3 regions of the Streptomyces tubbatahanensis genome follow, and region 3 is predicted to be linked to each of the others. Evidence: predicted binding sites of a transcription regulator. Region 3 holds the regulator's gene; each other region holds the start of a gene.
The links. Region 3 encodes HrcA, which represses chaperone genes, less so after heat shock. Its sites were predicted from a motif close to TTNGCACTCNGNNNNNCNGAGTGCNAA; they were not measured.
Positions count from the first base shown of each region.

Region 1: a site for HrcA is predicted at 2,207-2,233, ahead of groL (chaperonin GroEL). Genes of this name have one in related genera too.
Region 2: a site for HrcA is predicted at 1,712-1,738, ahead of groES (co-chaperone GroES). Genes of this name have one in related genera too.

Region 1 is NZ_CP093846.1:3,506,843-3,512,101, forward strand. It holds gene MMF93_RS14955 (DUF427 domain-containing protein) at 1-287, shown strand, start outside; gene groL (chaperonin GroEL) at 396-2,024, opposite strand; gene MMF93_RS14965 (cold-shock protein) at 2,438-2,641, opposite strand; gene MMF93_RS14970 (MoaD/ThiS family protein) at 3,108-3,383, opposite strand; gene thrC (threonine synthase) at 3,443-4,750, opposite strand; SAM riboswitch class I at 4,769-4,919, opposite strand; gene MMF93_RS14980 (glucosyl-3-phosphoglycerate synthase) at 5,106-5,259, shown strand, end outside.
Region 2 is NZ_CP093846.1:4,628,581-4,633,839, reverse strand. It holds gene groL (chaperonin GroEL) at 1-1,115, opposite strand, end outside; gene groES (co-chaperone GroES) at 1,255-1,563, opposite strand; gene MMF93_RS20025 (nucleotidyltransferase domain-containing protein) at 1,793-2,542, opposite strand; gene MMF93_RS20020 (THUMP-like domain-containing protein) at 2,847-4,049, shown strand; gene MMF93_RS20015 (hypothetical protein) at 4,060-5,259, opposite strand, start outside.
Region 3 is NZ_CP093846.1:2,514,979-2,520,237, forward strand. It holds gene MMF93_RS10890 (16S rRNA (uracil(1498)-N(3))-methyltransferase) at 1-85, opposite strand, end outside; gene MMF93_RS10895 (nitronate monooxygenase) at 82-1,173, opposite strand; gene dnaJ (molecular chaperone DnaJ) at 1,309-2,439, opposite strand; gene hrcA (heat-inducible transcriptional repressor HrcA) at 2,441-3,457, opposite strand; gene MMF93_RS10910 (MBL fold metallo-hydrolase) at 3,771-4,490, shown strand; gene MMF93_RS10915 (DUF3097 domain-containing protein) at 4,591-5,259, shown strand, end outside.

The DNA.
Region 1 (5,259 bases), 990 kb from region 3:
ACGTACGGGCGACGCACGCGGGGCAGGTGCTGGCGGACAGCGACCGCCCCCTGCTGCTGAGCGAGACCGGCTATCCGGTGCGCTACTACCTGCCGCCCGAGGACGTCCGCACGGACCTGCTGATCCCGTCCGAGACCCGCACCCGCTGCCCCTTCAAGGGCACCGCCTCCTACTGGTCACTGGCCGACGGCAGCGCGCAGGACGTCGCCTGGTCCTACCCCGAACCGCACGCCCAGGTCTCCGAGATCGAGGGCCACCTGTGTTTCGCGGACGTGGAGGTCGGCTGAGGCGCGCTCGCGCACACGCCCGAGGGCGGGCACCCGCGCGGGTGCCCGCCCTCGGGGTGGACGGATCCGGTGGGACGCCCCCGTGGGGGCTCCCGTGGGAGGCCGGACTCAGAAGTCCATGCCGCCCATGCCACCGGCGGCAGCCGCGTCGGCGCCGGCGGCGGCCTTCTCCGGCTTGTCGGCGATGACGGCCTCGGTGGTGAGGAACAGCGCCGCGATGGAGGCGGCGTTCTGCAGCGCGGAGCGCGTCACCTTGGCCGGGTCGAGAATGCCCTCGGCGATCATGTCGACGTACTCGCCGGTGGCCGCGTTCAGGCCGTGGCCCGGGGTCAGGTTGCGCACCTTCTCGGTGATGACGCCGCCCTCGAGACCGGCGTTGACCGCGATCTGCTTGAGCGGGGCCTCCAGAGCCAGCTTGACGGCGGCGGCACCGGTGGCCTCGTCGCCCTCCAGCTCCAGCTTCTCGAAGACCGAGGAGGCCTGCAGCAGGGCCACGCCACCGCCGGCGACGATGCCCTCCTCGACGGCCGCCTTCGCGTTGCGAACGGCGTCCTCGATGCGGTGCTTGCGCTCCTTGAGCTCGACCTCGGTGGCGGCACCGGCCTTGATGACGGCCACGCCGCCGGCCAGCTTCGCCAGGCGCTCCTGGAGCTTCTCGCGGTCGTAGTCCGAGTCGCTGTTCTCGATCTCGGCGCGGATCTGGTTGACCCGGCCCCCGACCTGCTCGCTGTCGCCCGCACCGTCGACGATGGTGGTCTCGTCCTTGGTGATCTGGACCTTGCGGGCGCGGCCCAGCAGGTCCAGGGAGGCGTTCTCCAGCTTGAGGCCGACCTCCTCGGAGATGACCTGGCCACCGGTGAGGATGGCGATGTCACCGAGCATGGCCTTGCGGCGGTCGCCGAAGCCCGGGGCCTTGACGGCGACGGACTTGAAGGTGCCGCGGATCTTGTTCACGACCAGCGTGGACAGGGCCTCGCCCTCGACGTCCTCCGCGATGATCAGCAGCGGCTTGCCCGACTGCATGACCTTCTCCAGCAGCGGAAGGAGGTCCTTCACGTTGCTGATCTTGGAGTTGACGATGAGGATGTAGGGGTCCTCGAGCTCCGCCTCCATGCGCTCCATGTCGGTGGCGAAGTAGGCGGAGATGTAGCCCTTGTCGAAGCGCATGCCCTCGGTGAGCTCCAGCTCGAGCCCGAAGGTCTGCGACTCCTCGACGGTGATGACGCCTTCCTTGCCGACCTTGTCCATGGCCTCGGCGATCAGCTCGCCGATCTGGGTGTCAGCGGCGGAGATGGAGGCGGTGGAGGCGATCTGCTCCTTGGTCTCCACGTCCTTGGCCTGCTCCAGCAGGGCGGCGGAGACGGCCTCGGTGGCCTTCTCGATGCCGCGCTTGAGCGCCATCGGGTTGGCACCCGCGGCGACGTTGCGCAGCCCCTCGCGGACCAGCGCCTGAGCCAGGACGGTCGCGGTCGTCGTGCCGTCACCGGCCACGTCGTCCGTCTTCTTGGCGACCTCCTTGACCAGCTCGGCGCCGATCTTCTCGTAGGAGTCCTCGAGCTCGATCTCCTTGGCGATGGAGACGCCGTCGTTGGTGATGGTGGGGGCGCCCCACTTCTTCTCCAGAACGACGTTGCGGCCCTTCGGGCCGAGCGTGACCTTGACGGCGTCGGCAAGCTGGTTCATGCCACGCTCAAGACCGCGCCGCGCCTCCTCGTCAAAGGCGATGATCTTGGCCATGTGGGTTGGTCCTCCCTGGATTCCCCCATGCCCGACGCAAGGGGAGGGTTGGATTGCTCCGGACCGCGTGGCGCCCGCGACGGACGGCCTGCGGCCCGGCGGTCCCTTCCCCGCCCAGCCCGCGGACCTCACCGACCCGGTCCTTGTCTGTCACTCTCACTCGTAGAGTGCTAACCCAATGATTAGCACTCGGGCATGCTGAGTGCAAGCGGCTCCGAAGGAGTCTCCATGAGGGGTGGGGGTCGGTGGGGGCACCTCCCGGCCGGAGGCTGGGGGAGGGTGGGGGCAAGCGGCTCCGAGGAGTCTCCGTGCGCCGCGTCCCGAGTGGATTCGGGCATCAGTAAGGGGCCGCACCCCGCAGGGTGCGGCCCCTTACTGTTCGAGGTCTGCGCCTCCGCGCAGTCCGGCGACACTCAGCCGGTCACGCGGACCATGTCCGCCTGCGGCCCCTTCTGACCCTGCGAGATCTCGAACTCGACCCGCTGTCCTTCGTCGAGAGTGCGGTACCCGTCCATCTGGATCGCGCTGTAGTGGACGAACACGTCCGCACCACCGTCGACCGCGATGAAGCCGTACCCCTTCTCCGCGTTGAACCACTTGACGGTGCCCTGAGCCATTCCTAACTCCCCTATTACTGGCCCTTGCACGAGCCCGCACTTCGCGAACCCGGGTCAGACCTCACCCCCACGAGCGAGCGGGGGCGTGCGCCGGAACGCGTCGACCGCCGCTGAATGTATCTGCACGGACGCCCTGTGCAACAGGTCAATCGGACGAGAATTCTGGGCACGGTTGATCGGAAAAACCGCCTCAACTGCGGTGCCACCGGGGCAAGTCGGGCCAGGCATACGGGGTCAACCCGACAATTGCCACAGCGTTTTCGGCGCCAACTTGTCGCACCGCCGTTCACGCGCTCATATGCGTCCGGCAAGCGGCGGTGCGGCACCTCGGGAAACTGCCGCCACTCTACCGCCTTCCGAAACGCGGAATCGCCCCCTCCGCATTTGATCCGGAGGGGGCGATTCCGTGGTCGGTCGGATCCCAGAAGCCGAACGTCCGGCCACCGGACGATCGACCGCCGGACGATCAGCCGCCGGCCACCGCCGGGATGATGGAGACGCCCGCGCCGTCCGGCGTGGGCGTCTGGAGGCCCTGTTCGAACCTGACGTCGTCGTCGTTGACGTAGACGTTCACGAAACGGCGCAGCTTGCCCGTGTCGTCGAGGACGCGGGCGCTGATCCCCGTGTGGTTCTGCTCCAGGTCCGACAGCACCTCGGCGAGGGTGCCGCCCTCGGCGGTGACCTCCGCCTGGCCGCCGGTGTAGGTGCGCAGGATGGTCGGGATCCGGACGTTCACGCTCATGTTTCGCATCTTCCTTACGTGTGAGGGGGTTGCCGCGGGCCGGCGCGTGAAGCGGCTGGTCAGGCCAGGCCGGCGGCGCGGAACGCGTCGAGGTTGGGCCGGATGACGGCGGTGGGCCGGGAAGAGGGCGCCACGGCGTCCAGCGTCTTGAGGCCGTCGCCGGTGTTGAGGACCACCGTCGTCAGGGTGGGGTCGATCGCGCCCGACTCGATCAGCTTGCGCGTCACGCCCAGCGTGACGCCGCCCGCCGTCTCCGCGAACACGCCCTCCGTCCGTGCGAGCAGTTTCATGGCGTCCACGATCTGCTCGTCATCGACGTCGTCGACGGCTCCGCCGGTCCGCTTGCAGATGTCGATGACGTACGGACCGTCGGCGGGGTCGCCGATGGCGAGGGACTTGGCGACGGTGTCGGGCTGCTTGACGGGGCGCACGGCGTTCGTCCCGTCCTTGTAGGCGCGGGAGACCGGCGAGCAGCCCTCGGCCTGCGCGGCGAAGATCCGGAACGGCTTGTCCTCGACGAGCCCGAGGCTGATCAGCTCGCGCAGCCCCTTGTCGATCTTCACGAGCTGGCATCCCGAGGCGACGGGGATGACGATCTGGTCGGGCAGCCGCCAGCCGAGCTGCTCGCAGATCTCGTACGCCAGCGACTTGGAGCCCTCGGCGTAGAAGGGCCGCAGGTTGACGTTGGTGAAGCCCCAGCCCTCGCCGAGCGGGTCGCCGATCAGCTCGGAGCAGAAGCGGTTCACGTCGTCGTACGTGCCGTCGATCGCCACCAGGTCGCCGCCGTAGACCGCGGCCATCACGACCTTGGACTGTTCGAGCCCGTCGGGGATGAACACGCAGCTGCGCAGCCCCGCACGGGAGGCGGCCGCCCCCACGGCGCCGGCCAGGTTGCCGGTCGAGGAGCAGGACAGCGTGGTGAAGCCGAAGGCGCGGGCGGCCTCCAGGGCGATGGCGACCGGGCGGTCCTTGAAGGAGTGGGTGGGGTTGCCCGAGTCGTCCTTGACGTAGAGCCCGCCGGTCACGCCCAGCTCGGCGGCGAGCCGGTCGGCCCGCACCAGCTGCGTGAAGCCGGGGTTGAGGTTCGGCTTGGCGGCGACGTCGGCGGGCACCGGCAGCAGCGGTGCGTAGCGCCACATCGAGGCGGGCCCTGACTCGATGCGCCTGCGCAGCCCCTCCGGGTCACCGGTCGGCAGCTCGTAGGCGACCTCCAGCGGGCCGAAACACTCCAGGCACACGAAGCTGGGGCCCAGCGGGGTGCGGGTGCCGCACTCGCGGCAGGAGAGGGCGACGGCCGCGCCCAGGTCGTAGGGCGCCGAGGCGTCGGAGGCGGTGGTGCTGTTCGCTGCAACGGTTTGCACAGCCATGTGAGGCGAGGCCCTTTCTCCTCATCTTCCCCGTGTCGTATCTCGCCACGGGCCGGAATTGGCACCGTCCCCACGAGGCGGTCTCGCCACAGCTGTCCGCGTACGCGCGGATCGCGGGATGGTTGCCGGGGCTTCAACGGGCCGTTCCCTCTGCCCCTCTGGATGAGCTGCACTATGGCGCCGCGCGGTCGGGCCGCTCGGGCGTTTGTTCGCGGGCCCCCGAGATGCGGAGGTCACCTGCGTTGTTCAAGACTGTAACCGACGGCGGTCACGCTTGAGAGGGACGTCCGAACCGCGAGATGGATCACCGCTGACCGTCCGTAGCCCCCCAGTCGGACCACAGGAAGGCGCGCTCGTGCTCGATGAAGTGGGCCAATGGCTGCGGCGCCGCTCCTGGCGCGCCGCCGACCGGCCGCTTGAGGCGCTCCTGGCGGCCAAGCGACGCGCCGGCACCACGGTCAGCGTGGTGCTGCCCGCGCTCAACGAGGAAGCCACCGTCGGCGACATCG
Region 2 (5,259 bases), 2.1 Mb from region 3:
AGCTTGGCGAGGCGCTCCTGGAGCTTCTCGCGGTCCCAGTCGGAGTCGGTGGCCTCGATCTCGCCCTTGATCTGGGCGACGCGGCCGGCCACGTCCTCGCTCTTGCCCGCACCGTCGACGAGGGTGGTGTCGTCCTTGGTGACGGTCACGCGGCGGGCGGTGCCGAGCACGTCGAGACCTGCCTGGTCGAGCTTGAGGCCGACCTCCTCGGCGATGACGGTGGCGCCGGTCAGCGTCGCCATGTCGCCGAGCATGGCCTTGCGGCGGTCACCGAAGCCGGGGGCCTTGACGGCGACGGCGTTGAAGGTGCCGCGGATCTTGTTGACGACGAGGGTGGACAGGGCCTCGCCCTCCACGTCCTCGGCGATGATCAGCAGCGGCTTGGAGCCGCCGGCCTGCATGACCTTCTCCAGCAGCGGCAGCATGTCCTGGATGGAGCTGATCTTGCCCTGGTGGATCAGGATGTACGGGTCGTCGAGGACGGCCTCCATACGCTCCTGGTCGGTGACGAAGTAGGGCGAGAGGTAGCCCTTGTCGAAGGCCATGCCCTCGGTGAAGTCCAGCTCGAGACCGAAGGTCTGGGACTCCTCGACGGTGATGACACCGTCCTTGCCGACCTTGTCCATCGCCTCGGCGATCAGCTCGCCGACCTGCTTGTCCTGCGCCGACAGCGCGGCGACGGAGGCGATGTCCTCCTTGGAGTCGATCGGACGCGCGGTCTTCACCAGCTCGTCGGAGACGGCGGAGACGGCCGCGTCGATGCCCTTCTTGAGGGCGGCCGGGGAGGCGCCGGCGGCGACGTTGCGCAGGCCCTCGCGGACCAGGGCCTGGGCCAGCACCGTGGCGGTGGTGGTGCCGTCACCCGCGATGTCGTTGGTCTTGGTCGCCACCTCCTTGAGGAGCTGGGCGCCCAGGTTCTCGTACGGGTCCTCGACCTCGACCTCGCGGGCGATGGTGACACCGTCGTTGGTGATGGTCGGGGCGCCGAACTTCTTGTCGATGACGACGTTGCGGCCCTTGGGGCCGATCGTCACCTTCACGGTGTCGGCGAGGTTGTTGACACCGCGCTCAAGGGCGCGACGGGCGTCCTCGTCGAACTTCAGGATCTTCGCCATGGAAGCTGTTGTGTCCTCTCACACGTTTCGAGACACGTCTCGCACGAACCGCGCCCTGGACCCTGCTACCTCTCGGGAGCGGGCACCAGGGCGCGGTTTGCTGCGAGCTGCCGCGTGAGCCGCGGCAGCTGCGGCTGTCTTACTTCTCGACGATCGCGAGCACGTCGCGGGCCGAGAGAACGAGGTACTCCTCGCCGCTGTACTTCACCTCGGTGCCGCCGTACTTGCTGTACAGCACGATGTCGCCGACCTTGACGTCGAGCGGGAGCCGGTTGCCGTCCTCGAAGCGGCCCGGGCCGACGGCCAGGACGGTGCCCTCCTGCGGCTTCTCCTTGGCGGTGTCCGGGATGACCAGGCCAGAGGCCGTGGTCTCCTCGGCGTCGAGCGGCTGGACCACGATGCGGTCCTCGAGCGGCTTGATGGCAACCTTGGAGCTGGCGGTCGTCACGATCCGACCTCCCCCTTCGGAGATCTCAATGGGGTCTTGTGTCTGGGGTGGCGACCAGGTGGATCCGCCGTCGCGGGTGCCGGATCTGCCCGTCGCGTACTACTGGCACTCCCACGGGGAGAGTGCCAGGGTTGAGATTATTGCTCCGCTAGCACTCGGTCAAGCGGAGTGCTAGGCGCTCGCCGTGCGGGCCCCCGAACGAGGCCTGTCGGGCGAGGGCGCGTCGCGCTCAAGAAGCGCTCCGAAAGAGGGCTGCCGCCTCGTTCACGGCGCGCTTGAGCGCCTTGTCATCGGTCCTGAGCCCGGCCAGGAGCGTGTCCACCTCCCGCAGGCCCGCCCGCGTGAGCAGCCGCTTCTCGTTGGTGACCCACTCGCCACGGGCGGCGAGCACCGCGTGGGCGGTCTGCGCGGCGGCCGTGGCGAGCGCGCCCGCGACCTCGGTGGCCTGGCCGCGCGGCACGTAGGCGCCGAGCGCGTACCGGAGGGTGAGCGCCGCCTTGTCCCGCCACACCGGCGGCGCCGCGGCCCGCAGCGCTTCCGGGTAGGCGGGACGCGGCAGGTCGCCGCGGAGCACCCGGCCCGTGGCGAGTTCGGCGACCACCAGGTAGCTGGGGATACCGGCGAGGTGGAACATCAGCGGCTCCCAGTGAAACCGCCCGGCGCGCGCCTCGGCCCTCTGGTGCTCGACCACGTCCAGGTCCCGGTAGTGGACGTCGACGTGGCGCCCGTCGATGGTCAGCCATGCTCCGCCGTTGAAGACACCCCCTCCCCACTCGCCGATCTCGGACACCTGGCCTTCCCAGCCGACGGCGCGCAGGGCGGCGGGGTCGAAGGCGCCCCGGTAGTAGACGGCGAAGTCCCAGTCACTGTCCGGGTGGTGGGCACCCTGTGCGCGGGATCCGCCCAGGGTGACGGCGTGCACGGCGGGCAGCGCGGCCAGCCGGTCGGCGACGTGGTCGAGGAATGCCGCGTCGGACATCGGGGCGTCGTTCATCGGGGCGTCGTTCATCGGGGCGTCGGGCATACGGGCCTCGGACATCGAGGTGCCGTTCATCGGTTCCTCGGGCATGGGGTGCCTGGAGTGCATGGGGGTTCCGATCGTCGAAGTGGAGGAGGGCGATGCGGGCGCGCGAAACCGGCGCCGGAGCCCGGACGGGGCTCGCACGGCGCTGCGCGCGCGGGCGCCGCGCGGCGGCGGCGCTCATCGGGTCCTCACTTCACGGGTACGACCGTACAACGCACCCGTTCCCGTCCGCTCCCGGCAGGCACGGGAGAATGGCGGGGTGGATGTCGAGGTGTTCGCCGAGTTGCTCTCCCCCGCGGGCCAGTCGCTGCTGCGGGAGGTGCGCGGGGTCACGCCCGCGGAGGAATTGGCCCTCGCCACGCGGCTGCGGCAGCGGTACGCCCCCGCGCTGGTGGCGGCCGCGCTGACGCAGAACCGCCTGCGCACCCGCGCCGTGGCCAAGTTCGGCGCCACCGAGGCGGCGGCCCTGTACTTCACCGCGGACGGTCTGGAACAGGCCACGCGCACCTCGGTGGCCGACCACCGGGCCCGCCGTTTCGCCGCGCTCGGCGCCGGCAGCGCCGCCGACCTGTGCTGCGGCGTCGGCGCGGACGCGCTGGCCCTCGCCCGGGCGGGCATCGAGGTGCTGGCCGTCGACCGTGACCCGCTGACCTGCGCCGTCGCCCGGGCCAACGCGCACGTGCTGGGCCTGGCCGACCGCGTCGAGGTGCGCTGCGCCGACGTCGCGGACGTCTCGACGGCGGGCTACGACGCGCTCTTCGCCGACCCGGCCCGCCGTGGCGGCCGCGGCCGGATCTTCGACCCCGAGGCCTACTCCCCGCCCCTGAGCTGGGCCGTGGAGGCGGCCCTCGCCGCACCGCTGGCCGCGCTCAAGGTGGCGCCCGGCATCCCGCACGAGGCGGTACCGGCACAGGCGCAGGCCGAGTGGGTCTCCCACTCGGGCGACGTCAAGGAGGCCGTCCTGTGGTTCACCCCGGGCAGCGGCACGGCCGCCGCGCCCCTGGCCACGCTGCTGCCCTCGGGGCAGACCCTGGCAGGCCGGGGCCTGCCCGATCCCCCCGCGGGTCCTGTGGGCCGCTACCTCTACGAGCCGGACGGCGCCGTCGTCCGCGCCCACCTGGTCGCCGATGTGGCGGCGCTGCTGGAGGGGCGGTTGATCGACCCGACGATCGCCTACGTGACGACGGACGCCCCGCCGCGAGCGATCCCGTACGCGACCGGCTACGAGATCACCGACGTGCTGCCGTTCCACGTCAAGAAGCTGCGGGCGCTGCTGCGCGAGCGCGGCGTCGGCACGGTCACCGTGAAGAAGCGGGGCTCGGCCGTCGAGCCCGAGGAGCTGCGCAGGAAGCTGAAGCTCGACACGAAGGCGGCGAGGGGGTCGTGCACCGTCTTCCTCACCCGCGTCGCGGGCGCCCCGAGCATGCTGCTGGGGCATCCGCTGCCGCGCGAGCCGCGCTGACCGCGACGCCTCAGCCCCGGGTACGGGAGAAGTCGCCGCGCTGCACCCGTGCGGTCAGGGTGGTCTCGCCGAGGGAGCCGTATCCCGTCCCGGCCCACAGGCTCTCCTCGGCCGGTACCTCGAAGTAGGGGACGGTGCGGCCCTCGTGGGTCTGGGTCAGCACCTCGGGGGTGCGGTGGGCGGCCACGGCCGCCGCGCAGGTGCCGCAGGCGGCGACGTGCAGCGCTTCCCTGCGCCCCAGCGGACGCCAGCGGATGCGGCCCGTGGCGGGGCCGTGCAGCGGGTGGAAGAAGCACAGCGGCAGTGCGGCGCCGCCGCCGGGCTTGCGGCTCTTGCGGCCCCTTCCCCGCTCGGGCGCCGACCTGCGCAGCGCGCCGCGCCCCTCGTGGACGAGCGCGAGGACGCCCGCGAGGTCGGGTATGTCGCGTGCGGCGTCCAGGACGGCGCCGGCCGCGTCGTAGGCGTCGAGGGCGAGTTGCAGCAGTGCGCCGTCGGCCCCCTCCTCGCCGAGGTCGCGGGCGAGAAGTTCCCCGTTGTAGGCGAGCAGTTCGCGCTGTGCCCGCCGCCGCAGGTCGCCCACGCCGGCCTTGCGCGCGCTGGCGAAGACGGAGCGCGGGGAGGTGAAGGCACCACGGGCGGCGCCGCCGCGGCGCACGGCGCGCACGGCCAGGACCGCGGCGGCAAGCACGGCCAGGGCGCCCGCCGCCAGAAGCGTCGGCAGCAGCCAGGAGGTACCGCCCCCGGCCCCGTCGGCGGCCGGCCCTTCGGACAGGTCAGCCGTGGCCTTCTCGTACACCTCGTCGCCGTTGCCCGCCTCGACGATCTCCAGGGCCCGGGAGAACTTCGCGTAGAGGCTCTTGCCGTCCATGTCCTCCTGGTGTCCGACGGCGGCCACGCCCCAGTTCGCCTGGTGGGTTCCGTCGCGCGGGTACTCGCGCCCCTCCAGGAACCCGTCGGTGCCGCTGAGGGTCATGTAGACGGCTTCCTTGCGCGGGCTCTCCCCCAGCCGGTCGCGGACGACGTCGATCATCTTGCGCGGGTCCGCGTCCCAGGCGTCGCCGGTGACGAAGGGGACGACGATGACCCGCACCGGCAGTCCTGACGCCTCGATCCGCCGCTCCAGCTTGTGCTGCTCCCCGGTGGGAAACGCCTGTTCGTAGGCGGGGTCGACGTAGACAGGTGAGGTGCGCAGCGCTTCGGCTATCCGCTC
Region 3 (5,259 bases):
CGGCGTGCCGCCCCTCGGGCCCGTCGAGCACGACCGTGCCGCGGCTCAGCAGAGCGGTGTCGGCGAGGAAGACGGGAGCGCTCATGCCAGCGCCTCCCGCGCGGCGGCGATCTCGGCGACGAGGACCTCCACGAGCTGCCCCGCGGGCAGCTCGCGCGCGAGCCTGTGTCCCTGCCCTGCCCACAGCGCCATGGCCTGCGGGTCGCCCGCCCGGGCCGCCGCCTTGCGCAGCCCGGCCGTCAGGTAGTGGACCTGCGGATAGGCGGCGGGCGCGTAGGGGCCGTGCTCGCGCAGGAAGCGGTTGACCAGCCCGCGTGCCGCGCGCCCGGAGAAGGCGCGGGTGAACTCGGTCCTGGTGAACGTCGGGTTGGTCATGGCCTGCTTGTGCAGCGGATCGGCGCCGGACTCCGGGGTGACGAGGAAGGCCGTGCCCAACTGGGCGGCCGTGGCGCCGGCCGCCAGCACCGCGGCGATCTGCCCGCCGCGCATCAGCCCGCCTGAGGCGACGAGCGGCAGCCTGACCGCCTCCCTGGCCTGGGCGACGAGACAGAGCAGCCCGACGCCGCCGCTGCCGGGCTCGCGCTGCGGATCATCGCGGTGCGAGCCCAGGTGGCCGCCCGCCTCGATCCCCTGGACGCACACGGCGTCCGCGCCCGCTTCCTGCGCCGCCTGTGCCTCCGCGACGGAGGTCGCCGTCACGAGAGTGCGGGTGCCCGCCTTCGCCAGCCGTTCCAGGTCGGCGGCCGAGGGGCAGCCGAAGGTGAAGGAGACGAGGGGCACCGGATCCTCCAGCAGGACCGCCAGCTTCGCCTCGTAGGCGTCGTCCGTCGTGCCTTCCGTGTCCCCCAGTTCCGTCTCGTACCAGGTGGCCTCGCCGGCGAGCTGTTCACGGTAGACGTCGACAGCGGCGGGGTCCGCGATGCGCGGCTGCGGCAGAAACAGGTTCACGCCGAAGGGGCGGCCCGTGAGCCGACGCGTCTGTTTGATCTGCTCGTACATCGCCTCCGGCGTCTTGTAGCCGGCGGCGAGGAAGCCCAGACCCCCCGCCTCGCTCACGGCCGCGGCCAGCTCGGGGCCCGCGGCCCCGCCGGCCATCGGGGCCTGGATGACGGGGTGCTCAACCAGCTCGGACAGCGAACACGTCGAGGCGTACGAGGGGTACGGGGTGGGCATGACGCCATCCTGTCACGCCCCGCAAGACGGCCTCACAGCCCGTCGCCGCACCCCGCTCGCCCCTTCCCGCGAAGCCCGCGGAGGAACTCACCCCTTCCCGCGAAGCCCGCGAAGGAAGGGGCGCCGCCGCCCGGGTCACCGCCCGTTGAAAGCGTCCTTGAGGCGGGAGAACAGGCCCTGCTGGCCCGGCTGGAACTGGCCCGTGGGCCGCTCCTCACCGCGCAGCTTGGCGAGGCGGCGGAGCAGCTCCTCCTGCTCCGGCTCCAGCTTCGAGGGCGTGGTGACCTCGACGTGGACGATGAGCTGGCCGCGTCCGCCCCCGCGCAGGTGGGTGACGCCGCGCTCGTGGAGCGGGACCGACTGCCCCGACTGGGTGCCGGGACGGATGTCGATCTCCTCCATGCCGTCCAGCGTCTCCAGCGGCACCTTGGTGCCCAGGGCCGCGGCCGTCATGGGGATGGTGACGGTGCAGTGCAGGTCGTCACCGCGCCGCTGGAAGGTCGGATGGGCGTTCTCGTGGATCTCCACGTACAGGTCGCCGGCGGGGCCGCCGCCCGGACCGACCTCGCCCTCACCGGCGAGCTGGATGCGGGTGCCGTTGTCGACACCGGCGGGGATCTTCACCGTCAGGCTGCGCCGCGAGCGGATGCGGCCGTCACCCGCGCACTCGGGACAGGGCGTGGGCACCACGGTGCCGAAGCCCTGGCACTGCGGGCAGGGCCGCGAGGTCATGACCTGCCCCAGGAAGGAGCGGGTGACCTGGGAGACCTCGCCGCGGCCTCGGCACATGTCGCAGGTCTGCGCGGAGGTGCCGGGGGCCGCGCCCTCGCCGCTGCAGGTGTTGCAGACGACGGCGGTGTCGACCTGGATGTCCTTGGTCGTGCCGAAAGCGGACTCGTCCAGATCGATGTCGAGGCGGATCATGGCGTCCTGGCCGCGGCGGGTGCGCGAGCGCGGGCCGCGCTGCGCCGCGGTGCCGAAGAAGGCGTCCATGATGTCGCTGAAGTTGCCGAAGCCGCCGCCGAAGCCGCCCGCTCCGCCGGCCGCGCCGGAGGCCGGGTCTCCGCCCAGGTCGTAGACCTGCTTCTTCTGCGGGTCGGAGAGCACCTCGTAGGCGGTGTTGATCTCCTTGAACCGCTCCTGGGTCTTCGGGTCCGGGTTGACGTCCGGGTGCAGCTCGCGGGCGAGCCTGCGGAAGGCCTTCTTAATCTCGTCCTGCGAGGCGTCGCGCTGCACGCCGAGGACCGCGTAGTAGTCCGTCGCCACCTTATGACTCCGCCAGGATCTGTCCGACGTACCGTGCCACTGCGCGTACAGCTCCCATCGTTCCGGGGTAGTCCATGCGGGTCGGTCCGACCACGCCGAGTTTGGCGACTGCTTCGTCGCCCGAACCGTAGCCGACGGAGACGACCGATGTGGAACTCAGTCCCTCGTGCTGGTTCTCGTGCCCGATTCGTACGGTCATGCCCGAGTCCTTCGCCTCACCGAGCAGCTTGAGGAGGACGACCTGCTCCTCCAGCGCCTCCAGGACCGGGCGGATCGTGAGCGGGAAGTCGTGCCCGAAGCGGGTGAGGTTGGCGGTGCCGCCGATCATCAGCCGCTCCTCGGTCTCCTCGACCAGGGTCTCCAAGAGGGTGGCCAGGACCGTGGAGATGGTGGCGCGGTCGTCGGCGTCGAACGCCTCGGGCAGGTCCTGCACCAGGGAGGGCACCTCGGTGAAGCGCTGCCCGACCACGCGGCTGTTGAGCCGGGCGCGCAGATCGGCCAGCACCGTCTCACCGATCGGCGCCGGGCAGTCGATCAGGCGCTGCTCGACGCGTCCGGTGTCGGTGATCAGCACCAGCATCAGCCGCGCGGGCGCGAGCCCCAGCAGCTCGACGTGGCGCACCGTCGAACGCGTCAGCGAGGGATACTGCACGACGGCGACCTGCCGGGTGAGCTGCGCCAGCAGCCGCACCGTGCGCCCCACCACGTCGTCGAGGTCGACGGCGCCGTCGAGGAAGTTCTGGATCGCGCGCCGCTCCGGCGACGACAGCGGCTTGACGCCGGCGAGCTTGTCGACGAACAGCCGGTACCCCTTGTCCGTGGGGATGCGCCCCGCGCTGGTGTGCGGCTGTGCGATGTAGCCCTCGTCCTCCAGGGCCGCCATGTCGTTGCGCACCGTGGCCGGCGACACCTTCAGGTTGTGCCGTTCCGTGAGGGCCTTCGAGCCCACCGGCTCCTCGGTGCCGACGTAGTCCTGGACGATGGCGCGGAGCACTTCCAGCCGGCGCTCGCTGAGCATGGCGCACACCTCCCGTCCGGCCGCTGGTCCTGGTTCGTTCCCTGGCGGTCATCCCTGGCACTTCGCCTGGCACTCTGCAGGCCGGAGTGCCAAGCCCCTGAGCAAGTGTACGGCCGGTCACCACAGCCGGGGCAAGGGCCGCCTCATCCGCCGCCCCGAACCGTACCCCGGGCGCCGGGAGGGGGCGCCGGCCGCGCACTGCCGTTAGCGTCGTCGTATGCAGGCGCAAGGGGACAGTCGTACGCACACGCCACACATGCCGCACACGGCGCACCCACCGCGGGCCGCGGGCGCGGAAGACGCCGGCGTTCTCATGGGTGGCGACGGCCGGGCCTGGGAGCGGCTCGCGGACGGGGTGGTGCGGCGCAGGCTGCCGGAGTGGGACGCGACGGTGGGCGCCGTCAGCGGCGACGACGGGGCCCTGGTGATCGACACCGGCTCCTCGCTGCGGGAGGGCGCCGGAATCCGGGCCGACGTGACCGCGCTGCTGGGCCGCCGGGTGCGGTGGGCCGCGCTCACGCACCCGCACTTCGACCACGTCTTCGGCACCGCCGTCTTCTCCGGCGCGCAGGTGTACGCGGCGGTCGGTGCCGCCGCGTTCCTCGACCGGCACGGGGAGGCACTGCGGGACGACGCCGTCGCACACGGGTTGCCGGAGGACGAGGCCGCCGAGGCGGCCGACGTCCTGGCGCGCCCGCACCACCCCGTCAGCGGGCAGCTGACCCTCGACCTGGGGGGACGCGAGGTCGTCCTGGTCAACGTGGGTCCGGCGCACACCGAACACGATCTGGCCGTGCTGGTGCCCGGAGACCCCGACGTCGTCTTCTGCGGCGACCTGGTGGAGGAGTCGGACGAACCCCAGGCGGGAGCCGACGCCCACCCCGCCCGCTGGCCCGCGGCGCTCGACCGGCTGCTGGCACTGGGCGGCGAGGAAGCGCTGTACGTACCCGGGCACGGGGCCGTCGTCGACGCGGCGTTCGTGCGGGCGCAACGGGAGGAGCTGGCGCGGCGGTTCGCCGGACCCGATGCGTAGCGGGACACCGCCCGACGCGTAGCGGGACTTCGCCCGACGCATAGCGGGACGCCGCCCGACGCGTAGCGGGACCGGGCCGGGCACATAGCAGAATGTGCCCATGCGCAGCCGTCATGACCGTTACGACAACCCCGACCTGACTCCCCCGTGGAAGCGGAAGCAGCCCGTGCCCGAGGTGGCCGCCGAGCCCGACCTGGTGGTCGAAGAGGTCACCACGGGGTTCTGCGGGGCGGTCGTACGGTGCGAGAAGACCGCCGAGGGGCCGACCGTCACCCTGGAGGACCGCTTCGGCAAGCACCGGGTCTTCCCCATGGCGCCGCGCGGCTTTCTGCTGGAGGGGCGGACCGTCACGCTCGTACGGCCCCGCGCCGCCCCCGCCGCGGCAGCCGCCAGGGGACCGCGGCTGACCGCCTCAGGTTCGGTCGCCGTACCCGGCGCACGGGCCCGGGTGGCGCGCGCCGGACGCCTCTACGTCGAGGGACGGCACGACGCGGAGCTGGTGGAGAAGGTGTGGGGGGACGACCTGCGCATCGAGGGGGTCGTCGTGGAGTACCTGGAGGGCGTCGACGATCTCCCCGCCGTCGTCGAGGCCTTCGCACCCGCACCCGACGCACGGCTCGGGGTGCTCGTGGACCACCTGGTGCCGGGGTCGAAGGAGTCGCGGATCGCGGCGGAGGTGGATGCGCGCAGCGGCGGAAACGTGCTGGTCGTCGGGCACCCTTACATCGACGTCTGGGAGGCCGTGAAACCCGCATGTGTGGGGATCGGC